One region of the Methylomonas sp. 2BW1-5-20 genome, then DNA from elsewhere that is predicted to be linked to it. Evidence: riboswitches for the same ligand, from Rfam matches in the RefSeq annotation. Region 1 holds a riboswitch; each other region holds the start of a gene.

Region 1 (8,008 bases):
CCGAAATCAACGCAGTCCAGACAAATAAGCTGACACCGTAATAGGGCGCGATGATGCGTGTGCCCAACAATTCCAAAATCATTACCGCGCCGCCGCTAAAGGTGACCGTGGCAAATAACAGCAGGATATTAGTGGTGGCGGAAGCCGTAGAGCTTGTGGTTTGCATGGTTTTACGGTGATGTGGTTTAAAGGGGGTGGAGGCAATTTATCTAGGTCATGGACGCTAAACCGATCAGGCTGGCAAGTATTTTCCGAAAATGAGGTAGTTCTTACTTGCCAACGGCGGCGGTTGAAGATTTACGAGTGATCAGAACATATAACTCCAAGTAGCGGAGAACGCGCCGTTACGTTCCAGTTGGTAGCCGTTAACGTAATCTTTGACCGGTTGCAGCCACTCTATACTTAGGCTGTGGCCGGCAAATCCGCCGCCGGGCGGCCGCAAATTAAGACCCAGACCAATATCCCAATAGTGTCCGCCGTAATTTTGCGTGTAATCGACAGTCGACGAGGTGTTATGGGCAATTAGACTACCATCCCGATAAGGGTCGGTAGGGGTGCCGGTTCCGAGTCGCTGGTATTGCGGCAGGTCGCCTTTGACTTTGTCCTGTTGGGTGTAAACGCCGCGTACGGATGCCGACAGCCAATTAAAAATGTTATAACCGCCCCATACGGTCGATTGGAAATTATCGCCCAATGCGTAGCCGGATTTATTACGTTCTTGCATGCGCTTCGTCGCGTTGAATTGAGCTCCCCAAGAAAAATCCTCATATTGTCCGGTGTAGGTCACACTGGGTTTGAAATCCCAAGTACCGCTGCCTGGCATCATGCCGATATCGTGCAGGATGGTAATTTCGTTCGGATAGTCATAGCCGGCGGTTTGGCCGTGTTTGATCTCCACGCTTCCGGTCGGCGCGCTGCCGCCTATGCCGACATGGAAATGATGGTTGGAGTCGTCATACAATTTAAACATCGCAGTGAAGATCGTATCGCTCAGCTCGAATACGTTGTGTTGCATCCCGGCAAACATCGAGTGAGAATCGGACGATAAATGTTGTTCCGAGTTCTCCACGTGGCCTTTGACCGGTTGTCGCAGGTCGTTGCCGAAAGTCATGTCCATATCCATCAATTGCGGCATCAGCATTAAGGTCAGCCAATCGGTCGGTGCGTACATGATGTCAAGCATGTGCATGCCCATATGCATATCCGCCGGGTGCACTAAACAACCGCGGTGAGAGGCATCGGGCCTATAGCCCGGGCAGCCGAATGCATTGACTTGTTGATCCGTGACGGCATCGCTGCCATGCAACATATTGCCGGCCTGGCCGTTGTACATGTAGCGGTAGCCAAACATCACATCGCCGGCTTGATCCAACATATGCGCGTACATGACACCCGCGGGCGGGTGAGAACCATGGTGCATATGATGGTGATGGTGGGCATGCTCGTCTTCGCCGAACAAACTGCCATCGAACAGACTGCCCGGCGCCGACAAGTCAACATTGATGCCGCCGTGCGCCAAGTAATAACTCATATCTGCGTAGTCGCCGGAACCGCCGCCGCCCAGTTTCAAGCCGCCTTCATGCGTGTAGTACTCGATACCCGCTTCGACTTTCACGCCTTTGGCAAACTGTTTGGACAGGGTGAGGCTACCGCTCAACGAGCCGAAAGCCGACAAGCGGTAATCGCTGGAATAGTGGCCGTCGGCGCGAGGCGCCAGGAAATAAGGGGCGAAAAATTCGGCTTGCGATTGCGAGTAATATCGGACGCCCGGCGTGACGGTTATGCCGTAGGGCAAGGATTGGTACCAAGTTAGCTCGAAGGTATGTGAATTGACCTTCCAGTCATCGGTGTAAAATCGATAATCGAAATGCAGCGATGCATCCAACTGTGGAATGTGCTGGTTTACCCCCGTCGAAAACGACAGTTGATTACGCTCAGATGGTCTTACCTCTCGGAACAGCTCGGGGCCAACGATTTGCAGTTGGGTGATCGAGTTCCAATCCACCGGGTGATTATCGACCGCATCGCTGATTGCCACGTATTCTTCGGGCGTGATTTCACCGCGGATATAAACAGTCTTATACGGATTGCTCAGATAACCGGATTGATGCGTGAAGCTGGTTCCGGCATTCAATATCGTGTTTTTGCCCAAGATTTGCGAAACACCGAAATTGACTGAATGGAAAATACTGGTTTCGTCCAGCCGCGGATTTGCGGCGCAGTCCACGCTGGGATCGGCGCAATCCGAGGAAATAATGTGCGGCAATTTGTTGCCTTGCGTCAGGGCCGGGGCATGCGAATGTCCGGCGTTACGCCAAATACTGTTGCCGGTGACGCTGTAACCTAAAGACAAGGTGGTTAATTTATTATTCAGTTCTTGGCTTAAATTCGCCGAGCCGAAATTGGAGACAAAATCCGGCTCGTCCGATAAGCCGCCGGAGAGGGCTAGCGTCGTGTTATCGAAATAATATTTCAGGCCGACGGTCGGCTGGCTTCGCGTCTCTAAAGGCTGAGTCTGGAAGACTTGTTTGGTACGGCTGTGTTCGATCGGCACATTCAACAAGGCGCGATAAGCGGTCAGTTTGTCGGAGACAGACGCTATAGCCTGAAAAGCGGCAAATTGTTCCAGACCTTCTTGAGTTAAACCGCGTGCCGTGGTTTGGCTGGCGGAGGAAATGACGTCCGCTTTGTAATAAGTCAGCGGCAGTACCGGATCGTTTGGCGCATACCAATTATTACCGTTTTTGTCTATGTTTGTCGGGTAAACTAAAGGATTAGGATTAACCACCGCTTTTTGCCAACCCTCGTCGCCGGGTTGGAAAAAGCCGGGGGAGCCGCTCGCGATCCACCAAGCACCCGGATCGGCATCCTTGGTCATGATTTCCGGGACGCTATAAGCTGGCGAGGCACCGGTATAGGTATCCCTGTCCAAGCTGAAATTCAACTCCAAACGATCGGTCAGCGGCACGATACCATCGGCATGGTAAATATCCACCCGCATCCGGTTGTTACTTTCTTGATAGTGTCCATACTCCACGCTGCCTTCGGCTTTGGTGACAGGCACCGCCGCGATGGCGTTCAACCCAGGCAGGCTAAGGGCGGCGGACGTTAGAGCGGCTAAAGCAGCATGCTTTTCAGGCTTAATTACAGCCACAACCCCCCCCGCTACCTGTCAAGCCACCTTGGGAGGCTTCCCTGCTGGTAAAAATGTGATCGCGCAGATGATTTAATTTGGGGTTAGGATCCAGCGCCATCTCTTCTTTGGCCAGATTGCCCCTTTCCCAAGGCGATACGCTGGTGCATCCCTGACAGCTTAAGGTGCCGGCTAACACCAGCAGTTTTAGCGCTAAAAGACCGATACGCATGTAGGCTACTCGGCGAGCAAGCTGGTGATTTGTTCGCGAATATGGGTCTGGTCGCCGTCGCGATAGCCCAGGTGAATGTTGCGAACCTTGCCGGTTTTGTCGATAAAAAACGAGGAAGGCATGGCTTGTACCCCAAAAGTGCTCGGGCATTCGCCTTTGGCATCAAAGGCCATTTTGTAATCCACGGGATGGGCTTGCAGAAATTGACGTGCAGTATCGCTGTCTTCGTCGACATTGATCGCAATCACCTCAAAATTTTCGTTTTGATGCTGGTTGCGCAGGGTGTTTAAAAAAGGCATGGACTTTTGGCAAGGTCCGCACCAAGTCGCCCAAAAATCTATCAGTATCACTTTGCCTTTATAGGCCGAAAAATCCAGTGCTTGCTGGTTTTCCAATACGGCGGGACAGTTTGGTACGGCTTGTCCTTCCTGTATTGCATGGCATACGGGGCTGGCTAGCAATATCAGTCCGGCAAAGGTGTTTAGGTATTTCATCGGCTTACAATATTAACGGGGTAATCGGCTGATTTTAACATCAAGGATCTCAATGCCTAATCATCAAAATTTTGGCGCTAGTGATTTTTGTCCGTTGCTGTTGCACTGTTCGCCGTCCCGCCCTATTTGGGCTATTGGTGAACTCAGAAGTTTCGTTAAGGTTGCTTGCAGTCATTGCACTTCAAATAGCAGCGTTTTGCGTTGTGTTCGCCGAATGTCGGGCGCCGAGATTTGAACTGAAATTGCCGAATACAAAGAAAGCAGGCCTAAGCCTGCTCCTTGAATCTGGATAAGCAAGTGAGTTATTGCATCTTGCTTATCCATTTTTTTAACGCTTCCTCCCAAGGTTTATTTGCCGAAAAACGCAGTGTTTAGGCAGTAACAAGGGTAATTAAGCGTGGCTTTTACGACGGTTCAAGCCCAGGAAGCCGATCATCGCGGATACAAACATCCACGCTGCGCCAGGCAGTGGCACCGCAGTAACTTGGAAGCCGGTGATGCTCAAACTACGGGCTAAACGGTCAGCTGTATAAGCGGCAGCAAATGAACTGCCTGCAGTGGCGCCGCCAGCGAAAATATCGCTGTAAAGCTGAGCGTAATCAGCCCCGTTCGCGCCGCCAATCGCCAAGGTGTAAATGCCTGCCGCCAGTTGGCCTGACCAACTGACTTTGTTGTCAACTAAGCCATCCGCACCCAGGATTGCAGTAGTGCCGCCGGAAGAGTTGGTGAAGCTAGAGCCGGTTGCTGCGTCGGCACCGGAAATTCCTGTGTATACGATGGTGGCCACTTTAGGTGTATCCAAACCGCCCAGGTAGTTGGGGCCATGAGTGTCGGTCGCGCCGGTGGTGCCGTTATTACCGGTGGTGATATTGCCGTTGGTATCGAATACGCCCCACAGCCCGGTCGGATTGCTAGGTGTGCCTGCGGCCGCGCCGCCGCGCAAACCGTTGACGCCGGCAAATGGGGACCAGGAAGCGAAATCTTTGGCAGTTGCCAAATAAGCCGCAGTATCCGGATCGGTAGCTACCGAAGCCACATCGCCCACGCCGTCATGTGAAGCTCCTGGAACAACGCCTTTGTACAAAGAAAACCCTGGGTTCAAAGTGCTGGCGCCGTTGCTGTTACTCAAGCCGTTAATGGTGAAACTTACGAGAGAGTCGCTGTTCAGGATGAAGTAACGGAAGCGGACGTCGTGGGTGTTGCCCAGGCTATCAGGATTCAAGCCAGCCAGATAACCGCCGTTGCTGGATGCGGTTGCGGTGAAGTTGCTGGCCGCGCCGTAAGCGCTGCTGACTGCAGTGGTGCCGGTGAGTGGGTCGTATGTGCCTGCGCCTTGATATAAGGCGCTGCCGTAACCGACGTGCGCCATTGCCGATCCGGAAACCAGTGCCATACCGCCCAGGATTCCTAACATAGATGCTTTTAGAGCAAAAGATTTCATAACTTCTTTCCTTTTTACATTTTTATATGTTGTCATGATTAGGTTCCCGATTAAGTTACCGTCTTAATGGGAAGCCAGTCGTTTGCAACCCGGCCATCCTGAGTCTCTCCCAGCTCAGCATCCGTGGCTTTCCGACTCCACCTCGCGGTGGATGTGGCGATAGTACCGTCCTTGGTTGAACGTCCTGTTCTATCCAAATTCCGTTAACTAAACTGTGTCAAGCGGCTTGGTAAGTCGCTTTGTTACGGCGATTGAGCCAAAAACCGCTTATGGCGCTAACGAACAGCCAAGCGGAAGCCGGTAGCGGAACCGCAGTGACACTCAAGGAAATGGTGCCGGGCAAATTGGTGTTCGGGCAGCTTACGTTGCTACCGCAATTCACGTTACCCGCCGCGGCGATGGTGTAATCGCCGGCGCGCAGAAAGTAATTGCTTAAGGTGGCAATGTTGGCGCCGCCAGTAGTGGCTACGTGAGTTTGGTATAGGATGACTGCCCATGCGCCTTCTTCATTCGCCATACTCCAATCGTGCAGGGCATCGAATTGCCCTTTGAAATTGTGAATATTGGCTGTGTCGCGGAAGGGTGAGACATGACCGGCGGCGTCCGTGGTCACACCGTTATCCACCGGCGACGCATCGTATACCGTGTGAGGTGTTGGTGTGGCGACGAAGTGGTTAGGGTTTAACGGATCGGTAGTGGCGTCATCATGCGCCTCATCGGGTAGCAATCCGGCGTACAGGCTGAACGATGGGTTTAGCAAGCCGGTGTTGCCGTCGTCGCTGAAGTTAATCGTTATTTTTGAATCCTGGGTCAAGTGGAATTTAAAAAACTGGCCTTGAGCCAATTGATGCGTATCACCTAAAGTTTGAGTCGTACCGTCATACCAGCCGTAGTTGCTGAAGGTGCCGCCATTGACGCCGCCAGGGGACAAGAAAGGATCGCTAAGATCCACATAATCGACATGCGCCGCCGCCGGCGCAGCTACGGCAATCAATGCCGCGGCGCCCAAGGCCTTTACAGAGAGCGCCAAGGCGCTGCTGCGTTTGGAAAGAAATTTGTTTAGCATTAATCACCTCTTAAATAATGTTCAGTTAAGCCAGTCTACGCCCCGACATAGCTTGTAATTCGCGTCCTGTGCGACCTAGGGTTCTTTACCAAGTCCTGGCGCATGTCAAGCGGGTGTCTTATCATTGAGCAATGCGCATGCCATAACGGTAAGGCATTGTTTTTATTGGCTTGGGTATTCGCTATTGGTTTTTAAATAATTAAACTGTGTTATATGGCATTTTGATTGTGGCATTACCCCTGATTTTGCGGCGAGTTTCAAAATGGCGACCATCGCTCGTGCATGGAGTTTTGCAAAATAGCTATGAGGTTGGCGGTTGGCGTGGCTGCGTCAGCCGATTTGGTATTATTCGGAAAGTCGGTGAGGATCTTGAGTCGACTAGCGTTAAATAGTCGCGCTAGGAATGGGAAGGAAGGAGCATCCTTGCTCCTGGTGGTCCGTAACTAAAAACCGGTCGGCATTGCGCCGCCGGCTGAAATCGCAAAAAGCTTAGGCGGCGACGCTTGTTTTGCGGCGGTTTAAGCCCAAGAAGCCTAACATCGCGCTGCCGAACAGCCATACAGCGCCAGGAACCGGTACGGCTGCGGCTGTGGCAACGGCGGAAAACTGCAAGTGACCATGCAGGTTGGTTAAGCCGAATGAATCGACCGAGCCCAGTGTGCCCAAAGAGGCGTTGGCAAGCGCGTTCAGTGCGCCTGAAGCAGCAATAGTGTAGTTGCCGGCTGTCAGAGTGATGACCAAAGTTTCTAAGGTATCGGCGGCGTTGCTGCTAAATCCCGCTGCTGACGCAGCATTTCCGTTGACGGCTTTTAAGAACGCGATGTTACCCCAGTCGCCGGAAACGTTGGATTGACCCCAGTTGGCCAAGGCATTGAACTGGCCGACATAACTTTGAGTGTTGCTCAGGGTATTGCGGTATGACGAGGCTATGCCTTGGGAATCGACTGGCGCTGTTTGCGAATCGAGCGCATCCTGTCTTTTGCCGCCAGGCACGACAACCGGATTAAGTTTTTCGTTGGCATCGTCGTGTCCCTGGTAATTCAGTACGCCGCTATATAGGCTGAAGGCAGAGTCAATATAGGTTCCGTCCGAGTCCACGTTCCATTTAATGGTGACCTTCGAGGTTTGGTCCAGACGGAAGTTGAAGAAGTCAACTTTGTGGCTGTCGCCCAGTGTGGGGTTGGTGCCATTACCCCAACCGTAGTCGGTGACATCGTTCACGTCAACGGTCGCCGAGCTGGCGGCGGAGGTGTAATTTACATTGGTAAAGCTGCCGACGCCGGTATAGGATTGGTTGGTCGCGTTCCAAAGGTTTGGATTATTTAAAGGGCGGTCGCTGGTCGCGCTGATGGCGCCGCCGATGCCGTTGGCGGCACGCTGGGCAGCTGTCAGGCTTGATCCGCCCAATGCCAATACTGCCGCGGGTGTTGCGCCGTATTGAATTTTAGATGCTGCCTTGCCGGCAGTCGTCAAATCGCCGATTTGTGCACCTTGATTGAGGTCGTAATATTCCACATGCGCGAAAGCTTGTTGGCCGGCGCCTAACACAGCAAGTGCGATACCTAGGCTTAGTTTCGCCGTTAAGCTGTTTTTAGTCTTGATGGGGCGGGTGTTTGGTGTTTGATCGATCATGTTTACTCCT
Region 2 (8,008 bases), 1.6 Mb from region 1:
GAAAGCTTTAAGGTCGGGATGTTCTTCGACTACAACCCGGCGCGGACGAGCTCTTGCGCCAATCCCGGCGACTAAGGCAGTGGATGTAGCGATGAGCCAGAATCCGCAATTTCCGGTTTGGAGCCGACTGCTAGGCGAAAGCATGCAGGCGATGCGGCAACACCATTACGGCCGGGCGGCCGCGCTGTTGCGGTCGGTTGTCGGCAACGGCTCACGTAAAGTCAGGCTATGGCCCCATTACCGGCAGGCATTGGCGAATTTTGCCTTCGCCTTGTACCGGAATGGCGATGTCGGCGAGGCTCTGGCCTACCAGACTCAACTGCTGCTGACCTTGCCCAACGATGTGGAAGCGCGCGGCAACTTTTTGCTGTTACTCAAAGCCGGCGATGCGCATTTGCCCGATTCCGCCGAATTTCGGCGCGCATTGCGTAGTGTGATGGCGCAGAGCGATGTCTCCGAATATGCGTTGGAAATCGCCCGGTCGCTATTGAAGGACTCGGTTTTTCGTCAGGCGTTCGAGCTTTTATTATCCGGCGACGATAAGCAAGCCGTCAGTGCCTTACGTCAGGGCCGGTTGCGGGCGATGATGCAAATGCCGTTGTTTTTACTGCTGTTGCGCGGCAGTTTGATTCCGTTGCCGGCATTCGAAACGGTGCTGCGCCGCTTGCGCAAGGCACTATTGTTGACTTACGCCGTACCGGCTAAGGCAGCTGAAATTGCCCGGCCGGGCAAGGTGGAGTGGGAGTTCATCGGCGCACTGGCCCGCTACAGTTGGCTGACCGAATATGCGATAGCCGAAGACGAACAGGAAACCGCCATTGTCGGGCTGTTGCGGCGGCAGTTGGATATCGGCCTGAGTTTGCCTTCCGAGCCGGCATGGCAGCCAGCGTTAGCCTATCACTCGCTGTACCGCTCCGGCTTGGACTTGTCCGATTGCCGTGCCTTGTTCACTCAAGCCTCCGTCGTTTGGAAACCGTATTTACAGCCCTTGGTAAAGGAATGGCAAGCCTGTTTGGCGGAACGCATCCTGGCCGCGGATATTGAAAGTCTTACCGGCATCGGCAGCGAGCTTTCCGAACAAGTACGCCGGCAATACGAAGAAAACCCGTTTCCGCGCTGGCAACGCGACCCTATTGCCCATCAGCGCTTGAGCGCCGGACGCTGGCTGACCGGTTTCGCTCCCGGCCTGCATCTGCCGAGGGAATTCGATGGCCCGGTGAATGTACTAAGCGCCGGCTGCGGCACCGGGTTGGAACCCATTTCCCTGGTCCGGCAAATCCAGACGGGCCGCTATTTGGCTATAGACCTCAGCCGGGCCAGTCTGGCCTATGCCCGGCGCATGGCAAAGCAACTGGGGTTGGCCGACGCCATCGACTTTAAGCAGGCCGATATTACCCAACTGGACGGCTTTAAAGAACGCTTCGATCTGATCACCGCCAGCGGTGTCTTACACCATTTGGAGAACCCGTTGGCGGGCTGGCGGATTTTAACCGGCTTGCTAAAGCCCGACGGCATCATGTTGGTGAGCTTGTACAGCGAAGCGGCGCGGCAAACCGTGGTTCGCGCCCGGCGGCTGATCGCCGAAAACAACTGGCAGCCGACGCCGGCGCGGATGCGGCAATTCCGCCAAGCAATCTTGAATGGCGAACACGAAGAACTGAAACCGTTGCTGCAATGGCGGGATTTTTACAACCTCAGCATGTTTCGCGATCTGGTGTTTCACGTCAACGAACATCGCTACAGCCTGCCGCAAATCGAACAACAGTTGGCCGAACTGGGACTGCGCTTCGTCACCATGCGCGGCCTGACCATGCCTTTGCAGGCGCTGTATCAAGCCGGTTTTCCGCAAGATCCCGGCGGCACCGACCTCGCCAACTGGGCCCGATTCGAGGAACAGCAGCCGAACGCCTTCGCGTCCATGTACGGGCTGGTGCTGCAAAAACCGGGGAGGGACTAGACCCCGAAATTCGCGGATTAACTTAACGAATGATTTTACCAATCGATGTCCGCTAATCCCCCAACTTGCGGCAGCGAACGGCAAATCCACAAGGAATGTGGCTTGGCAAACGGAGGCGCCAAGGTAACAAATCCAGGAAATTCGTAGTGCAGGCAAGCGCTGCGACAAGTAGCCGGGATGGCGCTTGCAAGGGATGCACCGGTCCGATGTCCCGCACGGAACGCCGGTGTCGATGCCGCCAGGCTGGCTATATCGACACCACCTTTTTTGCGCCGTCTCAATCAAGGCCGTTTTTCCCATTTGGGTTTGGGCGGATGGCGCGCAAAAACAGTTCATGCCACACCGGTCGTAAGGCCGGGCCGGAAAATCACGGAACTCGCCAGAGTTAGCCGGATTGCCTCTGAACACGGAGTGCCGCGCGGGGCAAAGTGTTTAAACAATTTATCGCTGATTTTGACCGCCCTAGGGCCAGGAGTTTTTCGTGCACGGATTTTTACATCTCACTAATAGCGTATCGCTGCTTGCTGCCTTGGTTATTGCCGAGATTCGAAGTGAATTGTCGATACCAGGTTGGAAGTTAACCCTATTTATGCCTTGGCCTCCTTTGGCAATTGCCGTGCGCGGAAAGTTTAGCGTGGGACCAGGCAAGTAACCGCGGCCCCCGGCCGCAATTTAACCGCCCGCAAGGGCTCTCAATATCAATCTTAAGGTAGAACATTATGCAAAACAGCAAATCCAACATTCGCGCGGTGGTCATCGCGTCGGCGTTTTTATTGTCCTTATCGGCAACGGCCGATGCCAGTGTCAGGCTGAGCGGCTTTTTGAATGCCGGCAGCCCCACCAATTTCGGTATTGCCGATCTGCAAACTTACGCCGCCAGTCACGGCAGTGCCGTCAAAACTGTCACCGTCGGCAGCGATACATATACCGGTGTCTCGTTATACAGCTATATCAGTTCATATGTAGCCAAGGATTCCAACGCGAAAAACGACATCCTGCGCGATTATGTGCTGGCCAACGGCAGCAGCGGCAGCACGGTTTACGCCATGGGCAACCTGCTCGGCAGCGGCTTTGGCGTCGCCAACGACATCATCGCCTACAGCGACAGCAATGGCACACTGGTGGCCCCAAGCGTCATCGCCGCCGACGGTTCCAGCGTCTACGGTTTGAGTAGCTTGAACGTCGGTCATGTGGCCTGGCAAGGAGCCGGAGCTGGCGGTATTTCCAGCTCATTCACGGTCGGCGGCGCGGTTAGCAATCCTGGCAGCTATTCGACGGCTAATCTGCCTGGTTCGTTGACGCCAACCACCGTATTCACCAAACCGGACGGTAGCTCACTGGTGGTTAACGCGACGACCGGCTTTACCGGGGTATCGATGTGGGATTTGCTGGTGGCTGCCGGCATCTCCACCGATTCCAACATCTTGAAAACCTCCTACGTCATCGCAACCGGTAGCGACAACTACACAGCGGTCTATTCCATGGAAGAAATCATGGCGGCCTATGGCAATCAAGGCGATTTGGTCGCTTGGGCTGATGGACTCGGCACTGGTTTGGGCAATAGTGGTGTGTTTCGCACCGTGGTGCCGTCCGATCTGAAAGGTGGACGCTATATGTCCAATTTGTCCAGCCTGACGGTCGTCAACGCGGTACCACTGCCGGCTGCGGTCTGGATGATGTTGACCGGCTTGGTGGGCCTTGCATTCAGTTCGCGTAAACGCGTGTTGGTCGCTTAAACCGTTGGTTTGGCTGTCGCCGGCTGCAGGCCGCTCCTCCGTGGTTTGCGTCCGGCTTGGCTGAGCGGACCCGAAAACTTGTAAAAAATCAGTCACGAGAATTTCCTATGCATGCAATGTATCGAATGCTTTGCGGCAGCGCTCTGCTGTCTGCTGCAATGACCCTGCAAGCAGCCGGTCCGCTGCCAGTGTCCCTGCGTGGGGTACCGGTACCGCCGGTACCTGGTTTGCTGGATGGCGCCAGCCCTATCGTCGTCGATAAAAATGCGGCGATTACCTTGGGCAAGGCCTTGTTCTGGGACCAAAGTGTCGGTTCGGACGGTCAGGCCTGCGCCTCCTGCCATTTCAGCGCCGGCGCCGATGGCCGTCTCAAGAACCAGATCAATCCCGGACAAAATTCGGTGCTACCAACCGGCCAGACCTTCGATGCATTGCCGTCCGGCAACGGCGGCCCCAACCACACCTTGGTGGCTGAGGATTTTCCGCTGCAACGTTTCAGCAACGTCACCGACAGCAGCACGTTGATGTATAACACCGACGATGTGGTCAGCTCCGCCGGCACCTTCGGCGGCGAATTCACCGGCAGCTCGCCATTCAGCGGTGCCAACGACCAATGTCAGCGTAGTGCCAGCGAGGTATTCAACGTCGGTCACGTCGGCACCCGCAAAGTCGAGCCGCGCAACACGCCGACTGTCATCAACGCAGTGTTCAACCACCGCAATTTTTGGGACGGCCGCGCCAATAACAGTTTCAACGGCAGCAGTCCCTGGGGACCGCGCGATCCCGAAGCCGGTGTTTGGGTCAAGCTCAACGCCAAGACCGTGGTCAAACAACGCCTTAACCTGATCAACTCGTCGCTGGCTTCGCAAGCCGTGGCGCCGCCGATTTTCAATGACATCGAAATGGGCTGCCATGCCCGTACCTGGCCGGACATCGGCCGCAAACTACTTAACCGCCAACCGCTACAAACACAGCAAGTGCATCCGCAAGACAGCGTGTTGGGAGCCTTAAGCGCCAGTAGCGGCAGCGAGCTGAAACCGGGCCTGAAAACCACCTACAAAAACCTGATTACCCAAGCCTTCAATAACCAGTACTGGTCTTATAGCGGTGTCGGTAAATTCGGCGCTCCGGCCGGCGGCGGTAGCGCCTATAACCAGATGGAAGCCAACTTTTCGCTGTTCTTCGGTTTGGCCATTCAGTTGTACGAATCGACCTTGGTTTCCGACCATTCACCGCTGGATTTGAGTCCATTGGATGCAGCGATGATTCCAACCTGGTCCAATGTATCCGATCCGGCATTGGTCGCGTCGCTGAAGCGCGGCGTTAGTCTGTTCGTGAACAATAACTGCTCGTTGTGCCATGCCGGACCGACGCTGTCCTTGGCGGCGGTAGCCACCAACGCCGCGCTGGTAACGCCGACGGCGGGCGCTACTTTCGGACCGCCGGCCACGCCAATCGCCTACGGCCCGAATGCCTTTGGCCCGAATAATATCGCGGCCAGCGCCGGCATCTCCCGATATGTCAATCCGGTAACCCGCGACAATACCAGCCAGAACCTGCCGCGCTTGATGGATTTGGGTTATAGCAACGTGGGCGTCACCAAACCGGATGCCGATCCTGGTTTGGGCGGCGCCGATCCTTTCGGTCAGCCACTATCGTTCGTGGCCCAATACACCGAATATCTTGCCGGCAATAGCGCCGGGGTCTTCGATTTGCCGGTGGACAACGTGCGCAGCTGCGATTTTTTAATACCGCTGGCGGTCAATCTAACTGTGCCGATCAGCAATATTTTTCTGCCCAACGACGGCATTCAGGCGGACGGCAGCAGGGAAGGGGTGGCGCGCAATCAAAATTGCCGCAATAACAATCCGAATACGGCTTATAGCCCGACTATCGCGGCCGCCCAGGCCAACCGCAACGGCAGCAAGATGGCCATCGCAACCAACGCGGCATTTAAGGTGCCGACCTTGCGCAACGTTGAATTGACCGGGCCTTACATGCACAACGGCGGCATGGCCAGCTTGACGCAAGTCATCGAGTTTTACGCCAGACACGGCAATTTCTCCAGTCCCGAATTGCATGCGGCCATCGGTCCCATCGCCACCAATTTGGTCGCCCCGCAAAACACCGCCGATCTGATCAATTTCTTGAATGCGCTGACCGACGAACGGGTGCGTTACCAAAAAGCGCCGTTCGACCATCCGCAACTGACGATTGCTCATGGCCATGTCGGTAATGCCTTGCAAGTCGAAGCCGGCAACCCTCTGGCGACGGACTTAGCCAGGGACGAAGTGTTGATACTGCCGGCAGTCGGCGCCGCCGGGGCCCAAGCGCCGATAACTCCGTTCTTGACGCCGGCACAGTAAGCGGCCGGCAGCTTATTCATTGAATTCAACCTTTGGAAACCAGTATGAAAACATCGATCTTTAAACCACAAAACGCCGGTATCGCGCTGGCGCTAAGCCTCAGCTTCGTCGATCAAGCACTGGCATCCGCCAGCTACGACAGTCGTGTCAGCCTAAGTTATTCCATCACTGTATTGGATAGCGCCAATCCAACCGGGGGCGACAACACCGGCTTGAATATCTTGGGAACCTATCTGCAACCCAGCGATGATTCTAGCTTTTATGCCGCCGTCAGCGGCGATGGCCAGTATCTAGCTCCCAGTCCCAATCCGGCGGCGGTCGCGGTCACCGGCAGCTTCAACGGCACCTTCACAACGACTGGTAGTGCCGTACTCGGCAGTGTTGACAGCTTGCACACCGGGCTGTTCGGCCTCGAATTCAGCAATAGCGGTCCTTATGGCTACAGCCTGGCTGTCAACTTGAATTACGCCTTACAAGCCTCCGTCCACGGCGAGTACGCCAACAGCAGCATCTTTTTCGATTACTGGGATGGGGCCGGTTCGCTTTCCGGTTTCGATTATGTCTCGGCCGCCGCGTTTACCGGCTATCTCGACGACCAACAATCCGCAACCAATACCGTGACCTGGCACTTCACGCTGGCAGCGGGCGCCACACAACAGCTTTATGCCCAAGCCGGTATTCAGTCGCATCTGGAGTCGGCCGACGCCTCGCCGGTGCCGCTACCCGGCGCAGCTTGGCTGTTCTTGAGCGGCATGATGGCGAGTCTGGCGTTAATGGGCAGGAGAAAGCACGCCGCCGGCATGAGCTAAGCATATTTTCATGCCCTCCTTTCGATGACCGGAGGGAGAAAACCGGTCGTTAACCTAGCGCAAGGACGCGCGCCTTTAGCCCGATTTTTAGCGTCTTTTGGTTATGGGTATACCGCATGGATTGGCTCGACATGTCGCGGGACCCGGCGGACGGATAGGCCAAGGTAACAAAGCCGGGAAAACAGGTAGCGAAGGAATCGTCTGCCATCGATTGCCGGGACGGCAATTGAAAAGGAGGTACCGGGCTGGTGCTTGAACAAGGATGGGGGAGATGAAACAGGCTGTTTCGTCGGTGCTCAATTTGCCATGGCTTAGCCATTTTTTAAACGCTTTTTAGACACGAGTACGCTATGAAACTTTTATCTGCAGTACATACAGTCGCGGTTTTGGCGGCTTTCACATTCGGCAGCGGCGCGGCCCAGGCCAGCGTTGCCTACAACACTAACGGATGGGACAGCGGTGCATTTCCCGGTGCCTCCGGGTACGTGCCCGGCACCTGGATCGGGAGTGCCGCGCCGGCATATACGGGCAAGCTGAACGCGGTGTGGTACGCGGATTTAAGTGCCGGTGCCAGCGATGTCGTTTCCAGCGGCAATGCCATCGGAGCCGGAGCCGATCCACTTTATGAATTAGCGGTCGGGCCTATGGGTTGGCAGCGTTCGCCGGCCGCTTCATACCCGCATCAGGGCATGGGTCACGGCTCGGATATCGGCCTGATATCGCTGACGAGTGCCGCCGATTTGACCATCACCGTAGCGGCCGATTCGTTGACACCGTTGGATCTCACCACGGTAATCAGGCCCGGGTTTTCGCTGTTCCAAGGATGGGATACCGGTACGACCGCTAATCAACCGGTCCCGTATTACAACAACCAAAACAACCCGTTGGGTACGGTCGGTCTGACATATTTGAACGGCGCCGGCAGCACCGGTACTTCGGTCAGCCTGACCTTCAGTAATCTGGCGGCCGGCAATTACACGCTGATTCTCGGCGGTAACGCCGGCGGCGGTCACGGTCTATACAGCGTGACATTCGCGACTTCGCCGGTTCCGTTACCGGCGGCGGTTTGGCTGTTTAGCTCTGTACTGATGGGCTTTGCTTGGTTCGGCGGGCGCAAGGCGAGTTAACACACAAAGAGCG
Region 3 (8,008 bases), 1.9 Mb from region 1:
CAGCCTGCTCAATAAATAAAGACAGCCTTCGCAAGCGAAGGCTGTCGTATTGGCGCATCCTGGCGCCTTGATCCCGTTGCGGAAATCAAATCCAGCGCATTGGCCGCTTATTTGAACGGTACAACGCCTGAACCGTTTGGTACGGCTGGGATGGAGCAGTTGTCCAATACGCCGTTAGCTGCGTGGGTGTAAGGCAGGACCGGATTGTTGACATCCAGGCTATCGCTCCAGGTGTTAGGCGCAACGGCCAAATAACCGGAAACACCGAATGTTTGGTTGGCTTTGGCCACGTCAAACGCACCTAATACTGCCGGAGTAGCGGCATTTTTGATCAGGTAAGTCGCCAGGGTTTTCTTGTCGTTGCTCAGACCTGTTTTTGGATATTGCCAGGTTGACTCGGCGAAATCGATATATTTACCGGCAAACACGTTGGCCAAGGTTGGTGCGTAGCCGTCGATTTTGATGAAGCGGTAGTCAAACGCCAATTTGTTGCCGTTGCTGGCAACCGGCAGGTTTTTCTCCAGCGACTGCTGACCGAAAGCCCAAGATTTAGCAGCACCTTGGTTAACGATCAGATAATTATCGTTTGGCTGACTAGGATCGAAAAATACTGAAGTTGGGCTTTTGTAGTTTTTAGCGGTTTGAGTACCTTTGCTGAAGTCATCCAAACACTTTTCCATATCACCGGAACCTGACAAATCGGTTACCTGTGGACCGGTATCAGCATTAGAAGCAACTGGCAATCCATTTTCAGTACATGGGGTATTCAGGAATTTGGCATATTGCTGCGCACCGGTGCCGGAACCGCCGATACGTTTGCAAAAATGCACCAGATTATCATCGGGCGCGGTAACGCCAGGGAAGCTGGTTAACGGCACATAACTGCTTGTCGAGGAATCGAACAATGTGAACTGATCCCAGGTCGAAATGTTGCCGGATACCAAACCGGAGATTTGCGACTTAGTCAAGCTTGGCAAGCAAGCTTCGGTATAATCCGCATTAGGGTTAGCAACAGTTGCAGTACAAGCGCCACCAGCGGTCAGACCTTGAGCGATTTGCAAGGCTTTATACAAATTGTAAGAAACCGGCACACCGAATACTAGGGCAGCAGCTGGTGTGACAGTCAGTTTAGATTTAACCTGCGCAGGATCAACAGCAGTAAAACCATTGTCGGTTTCGGTATTAACACCTACGAACAACTCAGGGTTAACATCGGAAATTCCCAAGTCAGAGGTCTTGGTGGTCAACGTTGGGCAATTGTACAGATTGGTGCCCGCGGACGTACAAGCACCAGTGCCGCTCGCGATAATAGCCAGCTGAGAAATAGGTAAGTTGCTCAGCAACGGCACCACACCTTGTGACGATCCTCCATTGGAGCGCTTACGGATCAATACATTAACGGCACCAGTACCGGACAAGCCTGTAACCTTAGTTCTGTTAACAGTACAGGTGAAAGCGGTGTAATCGGTTGTCACCGTGGTGTACTGATACTTATCAAAAGTACCTGCTTGACAAACATTGTTTTTGACCAAGCTTTCCAGATTGTTATCTTGAGCTGTGGCACCGGAAATATTCAGTTCCAGGTTGATGGTCGCGCTGGGCGCAAGAGCGAAAGAGCTTTGTGAAAAACCGCCGAGAGACAACACAGCAATCGCTGCGGATAATGCTTTAACTTTCATTTTTAAGGTCCTTAAAAGAATTGATCGCAGATTGACCGCACCGGCCTAGGCCGGTGCGGCGCACGGTTTGATTAAACAGCGCTTTTACGACGTTTGAATGACAACAAGCCCATTACACCGGACAGGAACATCCAGGCGGTGGCAGGAAGTGGCACTGCAGCTGGGATCGCATCATAAGTCAGCGTACCTGTGGTAACACCACCAACGGTGTTCAGCGTAAAGTTCCAGACATTGTCATATTCGGTATACACGGGCTTAGAAGCTGTGCTTCCGCCGACATACTCAAAATGCATTGCTGTACCAACTAGATCCAGGTTGCTAGCGACGCCCCCCATACTTCCTCCGATGTTGCCGCTCCAGTTTTTGCCAGCATATGCAGGTTTATCGGATGTCTGAAAATCGCTCAGGTTTTGAGCCACATCAACCACACCACCTTGAGCTGTATTAACCACACCCAAATAGGTAGATAATTTCTGCAGAGAACCATTCAAGTTGGTCATGTTTGCAGTTCCGTATCTACCTTGTAAATCGGCTTGAGTATTTTGCGAATTGAGCGTGGTGTACAAACCGTATCCGACAGTAGGATATTCCGCTGCAGATGAAGCTTTTTGTTGACCGCCGACTACACTGTACTGAAGACCTGCAAAATCCGCATTAGATAAAACTGAAGCGAAATTTGCATCAGTACTGCTGGAAATAGTCCAAGAGTGTGGTGCGGTTACGTCGGCTTTGAATGCCGCAACAGTCAAGCCCAAATCTAAAGTATAGGATTTGGCACCTGCTTGGTCCCACAAAGTCAAGATAAACTCTGAACCACCTTTAAATGCATCGGTTGACAATTGCACAGACGCCTGCGCGCCAGAAGCACCGACCAACAGAGCTGCCGCTACCAAAGTTTTCGTAAATTTCATTTGTTTATCCTTATGTTTAAAAAATTGATTAACACAAGGTGACAACCCAGCCGCCTTTCTCCAAGGCCCGTTGGCTTTCCGTCCTTGCCTCGCGACAAGTTTGGCTTTTACACGCTTCCTAACTATCTAACACCAAGACGGTGCCGCTCTCCCCGCTACCATTTTGTTTGTTGCCACTACCTACTCCCTAACCTCTTCCATCGCCCACTCCTTTTGCATGCCGTCCCTGCTCCTTTTTGCTCCAACTACGAGGCAGCCAATCCGTATCCAGCCACCCTCAATTGCGGCGAATTATTCCAAACCAAATCGACGGTTTCGGTTACACGACTATGACAATTTCGTGAAATGTATTACCTCGACTAACACCCAGCCGGCGCGGCCAATAAATGAAAATGTCTGAAGGAAGCCGATACTCTGCGGAATTACTGGCCTTTGCGGACGATAAGAAGAGACGGACCGTAGCGGCCGCGTAGCACCTTGCCTCTAAGTTCAAGCCTTGCCGGACTGCAGCTCGGACTGCTAAAGTTTTGGTTTAAGCAACATCTCGCCATACAGCCAGCACCCCAAGGACATTAAACATGGAAGACTCTCGAAAGCTTCTTGACCAGGCCTACACGGAACAAGCACACGCTATCGACACGGCCGGATTGGCCAAAGCCTTGCAGGACTGGTATCTCAAGTACCCGGCACATCATTTTCTGCATCCCTGCATCATCGACGGCAAACCGGCCTTGGTTTGCAGGGCAAATTTAGGTAAAACCGGTCCGGCTGCATTTATCGAATTGCAGGACATTGCCCGGCGCCACGGCCTGTATTTAAAGGAAGACAGCCGCAGCCGAGATATGGCGCCCGCCAACAACCGGCGGCGCAACGTCGGTTTGGTCTTGAGTTTTTGCGTAGGCATGCTGGCGACGACGCGCACGGTAACAGCGGACGAGTTGTACAGTGCTCAGCCGTTACAAGCGGTCGCTGGCCAACTCATCAAGCCAGGTAATCAGTTGCAGACCAACATGGCATTGGATGAACAAGGCAGCCCGGTCATCCGTCTGCGGCGAATCCAACCGCCGACCGCCGCCGAGGTACTTGCCGCATACACGGCAAAGCAGACCGGTTTACCCGGCGATAGCGCCGCGGCCGACGCTATTACAAGCTTCTTGCAAAATAGCTATCAAGCCAACTCCGCCGACCCGAAAACCATTTCCGCCGATTTAAGCGAAATCGCGGCGTATTACTCGCACTATCCGCAAATCATCAGTTTGATTAACGAGCTTCGCGGACAAAAATTAAGCCTGAAATATCAAGCCGGGACTTGGCAGACCGAAGCCTGGGGCAATCAATTTGGCGTGGATAGCGCTACCATCTATTTCGATACCCGATTGGGCGCGCAATTGCTAAACGATCCGGGCTGCGACAGTACCCCGGCCTGCGGCATCTCCCCGGCCGACGCCTTGTTGCATGAGTTACTGCACGCTAAATTGATGCTGTTGGATGCCGAACACTTTATCGACACCGGCGGCATGAGCCAGACTTTGTATCCGTTCGAACACGAGCGGGAAGTGATCGGCCGGGAAAATCAGCTATACCAGGATATGAATCAACTCGACGGCCGCGCTAGACCATTACGGCATCGTCATAGCGGAGAATTGCTGCAAGTCACCTGCCCCGCCTGTACGCCGATCAGACATGTGGCATCAAACGAGTAATGGCGCAGAAAGCTTGATAACTGTTATATGACAACGACGGGCGGGGACAAATAGCTCCGACACGCTTAGCGACTATTCCGGCATACCCGAAAATAGGATTTTAGCCAGCTTGCGCAGCCATCCGGCCGAGTCGCCTAAGCTTGTTAGCTAAGGTCGAAATCCGTCCTGCCGCACGAAAACACCCATAAAACTCGACCATTGTTATAAAACTGTAACATGAGTGATTTACTGTTACCGGATAATCAGAAGGTCAGTGACAAGGATCATCCATTGAAAGCTAAAGAGTCGAGTCTAGACGACAAAAAAAACATCGTCTCCATCCGCCTTAGCAATGCGGATCGCGATGCCGTTCGTATTGCCGCGGCACGGCTGTTCGTCCGCGAATCCGAGTTATATCGTTTTGCCGTCCGTCATCTTTTAAACCGCCTGCATCACCTGCTGGACGAAAGTTTTACCGGTTGCGAACTGCTACCGCTGTTTTTGGAATTCAGTGACGAAATAAATGCCGAATTGGGGCTGAAAAAACACCAACTATTCGAAATTTTAAACCGCCGCACCGCCGGGCCGGAAAAGTTTGTGGCTATGAGCGACGTAGAATTGCTGCTATTGCCGCAGCACGTAGTTCGCCAACGTTTGCTCCACATTAGCGATGCTTCCCCGCATCGTCACACCGACACGCGTATTTGGCTAGAGCAGTACTTTCGAACCAAATACCTATTACCCGAGAGCTTCCCGGAGCAGTCGGAGAGTAATAATTTGTTGGTGTAACGCAAACATACATCCCCAGCGGTTGCCGCAGGAGACCTATTGCCATGGGCATAATTAGTGAATAGTTGGTCACCGCTAAAGACTAAAGACTAAAGAAATCATGACATTTAGTTAAAGACCAAACGGAATTCACAAATATTGTAATTTATAGCGGATAGACACCGCTAATCGCTGAAAAACCTTGTTTGATCACGGTAATTTCTTGCCAAACAGCTTAGCCTTGCTGGCATAGGGTGTGCTGTAAAAAAACGGGGCACCACTTGGCTTCAGACAGGGAAAAACTAGCGGCGGCATAGTCACGAAAATGACTGTTTTGAAACGCTATTTTAGAGTCTTTATCAAACAAAACTTTACTGAGTTGGATCGGTTGGATTGCTCAGTAATTTTAATCCAATAAGGTGACCGAAATGAAAACGCATAATGCCGTAAAAAATGCTGTATGGGCTGCGGCTATCGCCCTCGTTCTTTCCGCCACCGCGTATGCAGAGGTTCACGTCAAAGGCGATCTATTAAAAGTACAACCCGTGGCGGTGTATCACGCCGCCAGAGGCAGCCAACTGGCGGAAACACTAGCACAGGTGGCGCAACGTTCCGGCATTAGCTTTAAAATCAACACTGACTTGAGCAGAGACCTTGTACAGCAGTCGCTTGCCGCCGACAACTGGAATACCGCAGTCAAGTCCTTGCTGGCGGGCTACAACTATTCAATTATCAACGTAGGCGATCAGATTAAAACCGTGATCGTCATCGGCAGGAGCAATGCGGCGGCGGGAGCGCCGGCCGCCCCCCAAGCCTTGACCGCAAACACCGATGACGTGATAGTCATTAACGCAAAAACGCAGCCGCTGCCCCCCAAATATAAAGACTTCCCAGCTGGTTCGGTAACGGCGATCGACCTGCCCGTCGATAAAATGATGAAGATCGATGACGGATCGTCCGTCACCTTGGATTTACCGATGGGGCAATTCGATGTCGCGCACGACCATACGGTCGCCGAGCCAGACGGGAGCAAAACCTGGGTCGGCTATCTGCAAAACGAAGGTGAAGGTTACCGGGTGTATTTATCTCAAGGCGCGGCCGGCACCATGGGCATGATGACCACGCCTGACGGCACCTACAACATAGAATCCAGCAACAACAGCACATATCTAGTCGATACCGCGAAGCTGCAACATGCCGGTTTTGACAATGACCAAATTACGCCGCCGGATGCGATATCTAATCAGATTGCGCTGAACGCGGAGAGCATAAATGCGACGCAAACCGAAATCGATCAACTACAGGCAGCTGCAGATGCAGCGAAAAAAGCACTGGATGCCGCTAACGCTGAAGTCACGAAATATACCGACTTGCTTGCCCAATACACGACGCAATTGAATGCCGCCGCGAATTTGGCATCGACACTGGCTGCGGCAACGGCGGGAAAAAATACTGCCGCCAAAGCCCTGGCAGAAGCCACCACCACTAAAAATAGCGCAGCGGTGGCACTAACTGCTGCTACTGCCGCCAGAAACAAGGCAGCAGCATCTTTAACAACTACGACGAACGCTAAAAATAGCGCTCAGCTGGCCTATGACACCAAAAATAACGCCCTAACGAATCTGAAAACCGCGCTGGATAAAGCAATCGCCGAAAAGGCTGCCGCGCAATCCCTGATGAACGATGCCTTAGCCGCGAAAACTGCCGCCAACGCAAAAATGCAAGCGGATCAAAGTGCCAAGACAGAGGCAGCCAACGCATTAAAGGCTGCCACTAGCGCGAAAACAAAGGCCCAGTCGGCAGTAACAACGGCCAACGCAGCAGTGAGCAAAGCGCAGAATGCGTTAAATGTGGCGCACACGGCACAAGCCACTGCCAACTCCCAGTACTCTAACGCCAAAACAGCGAATGCGAAAACGACTGCCAGCGCAGCTGTCGCTAAAGCCAATACGGCGGCAAGCGACGCCGAAGCCAAATACGACGCCGCGGTCGCGACGCTGAATAACGCCAATGCCGCCCTGGCGGCAGCGACCGACAACTACAACGCGGCGGCGGCAAATGCGCAAACGGCTAATGCCAATTATCAAGCGTCATCGACTGCCTATAAAACTGCAAGCAGTGCTTATACGGCCGCAAGCAGTGCGTACAATAAATCGGCATCGACCGCAAACAGCGCCAACACAGCTTACACTGCGGCGGTCAATGCGGCCGTAGCCTTGCAAACCGCGTTAAATAAAGCGATCGCCAACTACAATTCCGCGGCGGTTGCAAATAGTACCGCCATTGCCGGTTTCGATGCGGCCTCCGCCGCGTTGGCTTCGGCGACAACCCGCTTCAACAACGCAGTCACCGATTTAGCTGCTGCAACCGCCAATTACAACGCGGCGCTTGCCGGTTCCAAGAGCAACACCGGCGCGTTACAAGCCACTATCAATGCCACCAAAGCTACTTTGGATCAGAAAACGGCGGCGGCGCAAACCGCGAAGACCAACTACGATCAAGCCCTAGCCGCTTTGAACACGGCAAAAGCGGGCGGCATCGACTCCGGCAACAATGCCGGGGGCGGTGGTACATCGACTGGCCCGGTAGTGGATGTGATGATGCTGTATACCACGGTCGGTCAATCGGCGGATTATGCGAAGCAACGCATCGCGTTGTTGACCACTGCCAGCAATCAAGCTTACAAGGATTCCGGCATCAATATGACCTTACGCGTGGTGTACACCGAGCCCACCAACTACAGTGAAAGCGTCAGTAACTCCCAAGCGTTGGATGACTTGGCCAACGATAGAACCGTATTTGCCGGGGTAGCGGCAAAACGGGTTCAGTACGGGGCGGATCTGGTGTTTTTGTTCAGGCCGTTGTATGCGCAAACCCATGGCTCTTGCGGTACGACCTACCTTGAGTTTGCGAACGGTTCAGCTGCTAATAAATGGCTGGGCTACGGCACCATCGGCGACGGCAGCTC

What was found. A riboswitch is a leader RNA that binds a small molecule or an ion and turns the genes downstream of it on or off. The one in region 1 is predicted to bind cyclic di-GMP.
Positions count from the first base shown of each region.
Region 2: another riboswitch for cyclic di-GMP. It lies ahead of ACH50O_RS21345 (VPLPA-CTERM sorting domain-containing protein); the one in region 1 lies ahead of ACH50O_RS13885 (hypothetical protein).
Region 3: another riboswitch for cyclic di-GMP. It lies ahead of ACH50O_RS05135 (hypothetical protein); the one in region 1 lies ahead of ACH50O_RS13885 (hypothetical protein).

Region 1 covers NZ_CP184127.1:3,034,632-3,042,639, reverse strand. The annotation lists gene ACH50O_RS13905 (fused MFS/spermidine synthase) at 1-166, opposite strand, end outside; gene ACH50O_RS13900 (DUF3570 domain-containing protein) at 308-3,154, opposite strand; gene ACH50O_RS13895 (DUF4266 domain-containing protein) at 3,141-3,365, opposite strand; gene ACH50O_RS13890 (TlpA family protein disulfide reductase) at 3,371-3,859, opposite strand; gene ACH50O_RS13885 (hypothetical protein) at 4,251-5,300, opposite strand; cyclic di-GMP riboswitch class I at 5,381-5,468, opposite strand; gene ACH50O_RS13880 (hypothetical protein) at 5,518-6,366, opposite strand; gene ACH50O_RS13875 (hypothetical protein) at 6,856-7,998, opposite strand.
Region 2 covers NZ_CP184127.1:4,642,956-4,650,963, forward strand. The annotation lists gene ACH50O_RS21335 (group III truncated hemoglobin) at 1-75, shown strand, start outside; gene ACH50O_RS21340 (methyltransferase) at 92-1,957, shown strand; cyclic di-GMP riboswitch class I at 2,284-2,359, shown strand; gene ACH50O_RS21345 (VPLPA-CTERM sorting domain-containing protein) at 2,677-3,693, shown strand; gene ACH50O_RS21350 (cytochrome c peroxidase) at 3,801-6,059, shown strand; gene ACH50O_RS21355 (VPLPA-CTERM sorting domain-containing protein) at 6,104-6,868, shown strand; gene ACH50O_RS21360 (hypothetical protein) at 7,219-7,995, shown strand.
Region 3 covers NZ_CP184127.1:1,115,357-1,123,364, reverse strand. The annotation lists gene ACH50O_RS05140 (hypothetical protein) at 108-1,679, opposite strand; gene ACH50O_RS05135 (hypothetical protein) at 1,751-2,590, opposite strand; cyclic di-GMP riboswitch class I at 2,628-2,705, opposite strand; gene ACH50O_RS05130 (hypothetical protein) at 3,169-4,293, shown strand; gene ACH50O_RS05125 (hypothetical protein) at 4,510-5,061, shown strand; gene ACH50O_RS05120 (reprolysin-like metallopeptidase) at 5,469-8,008, shown strand, end outside.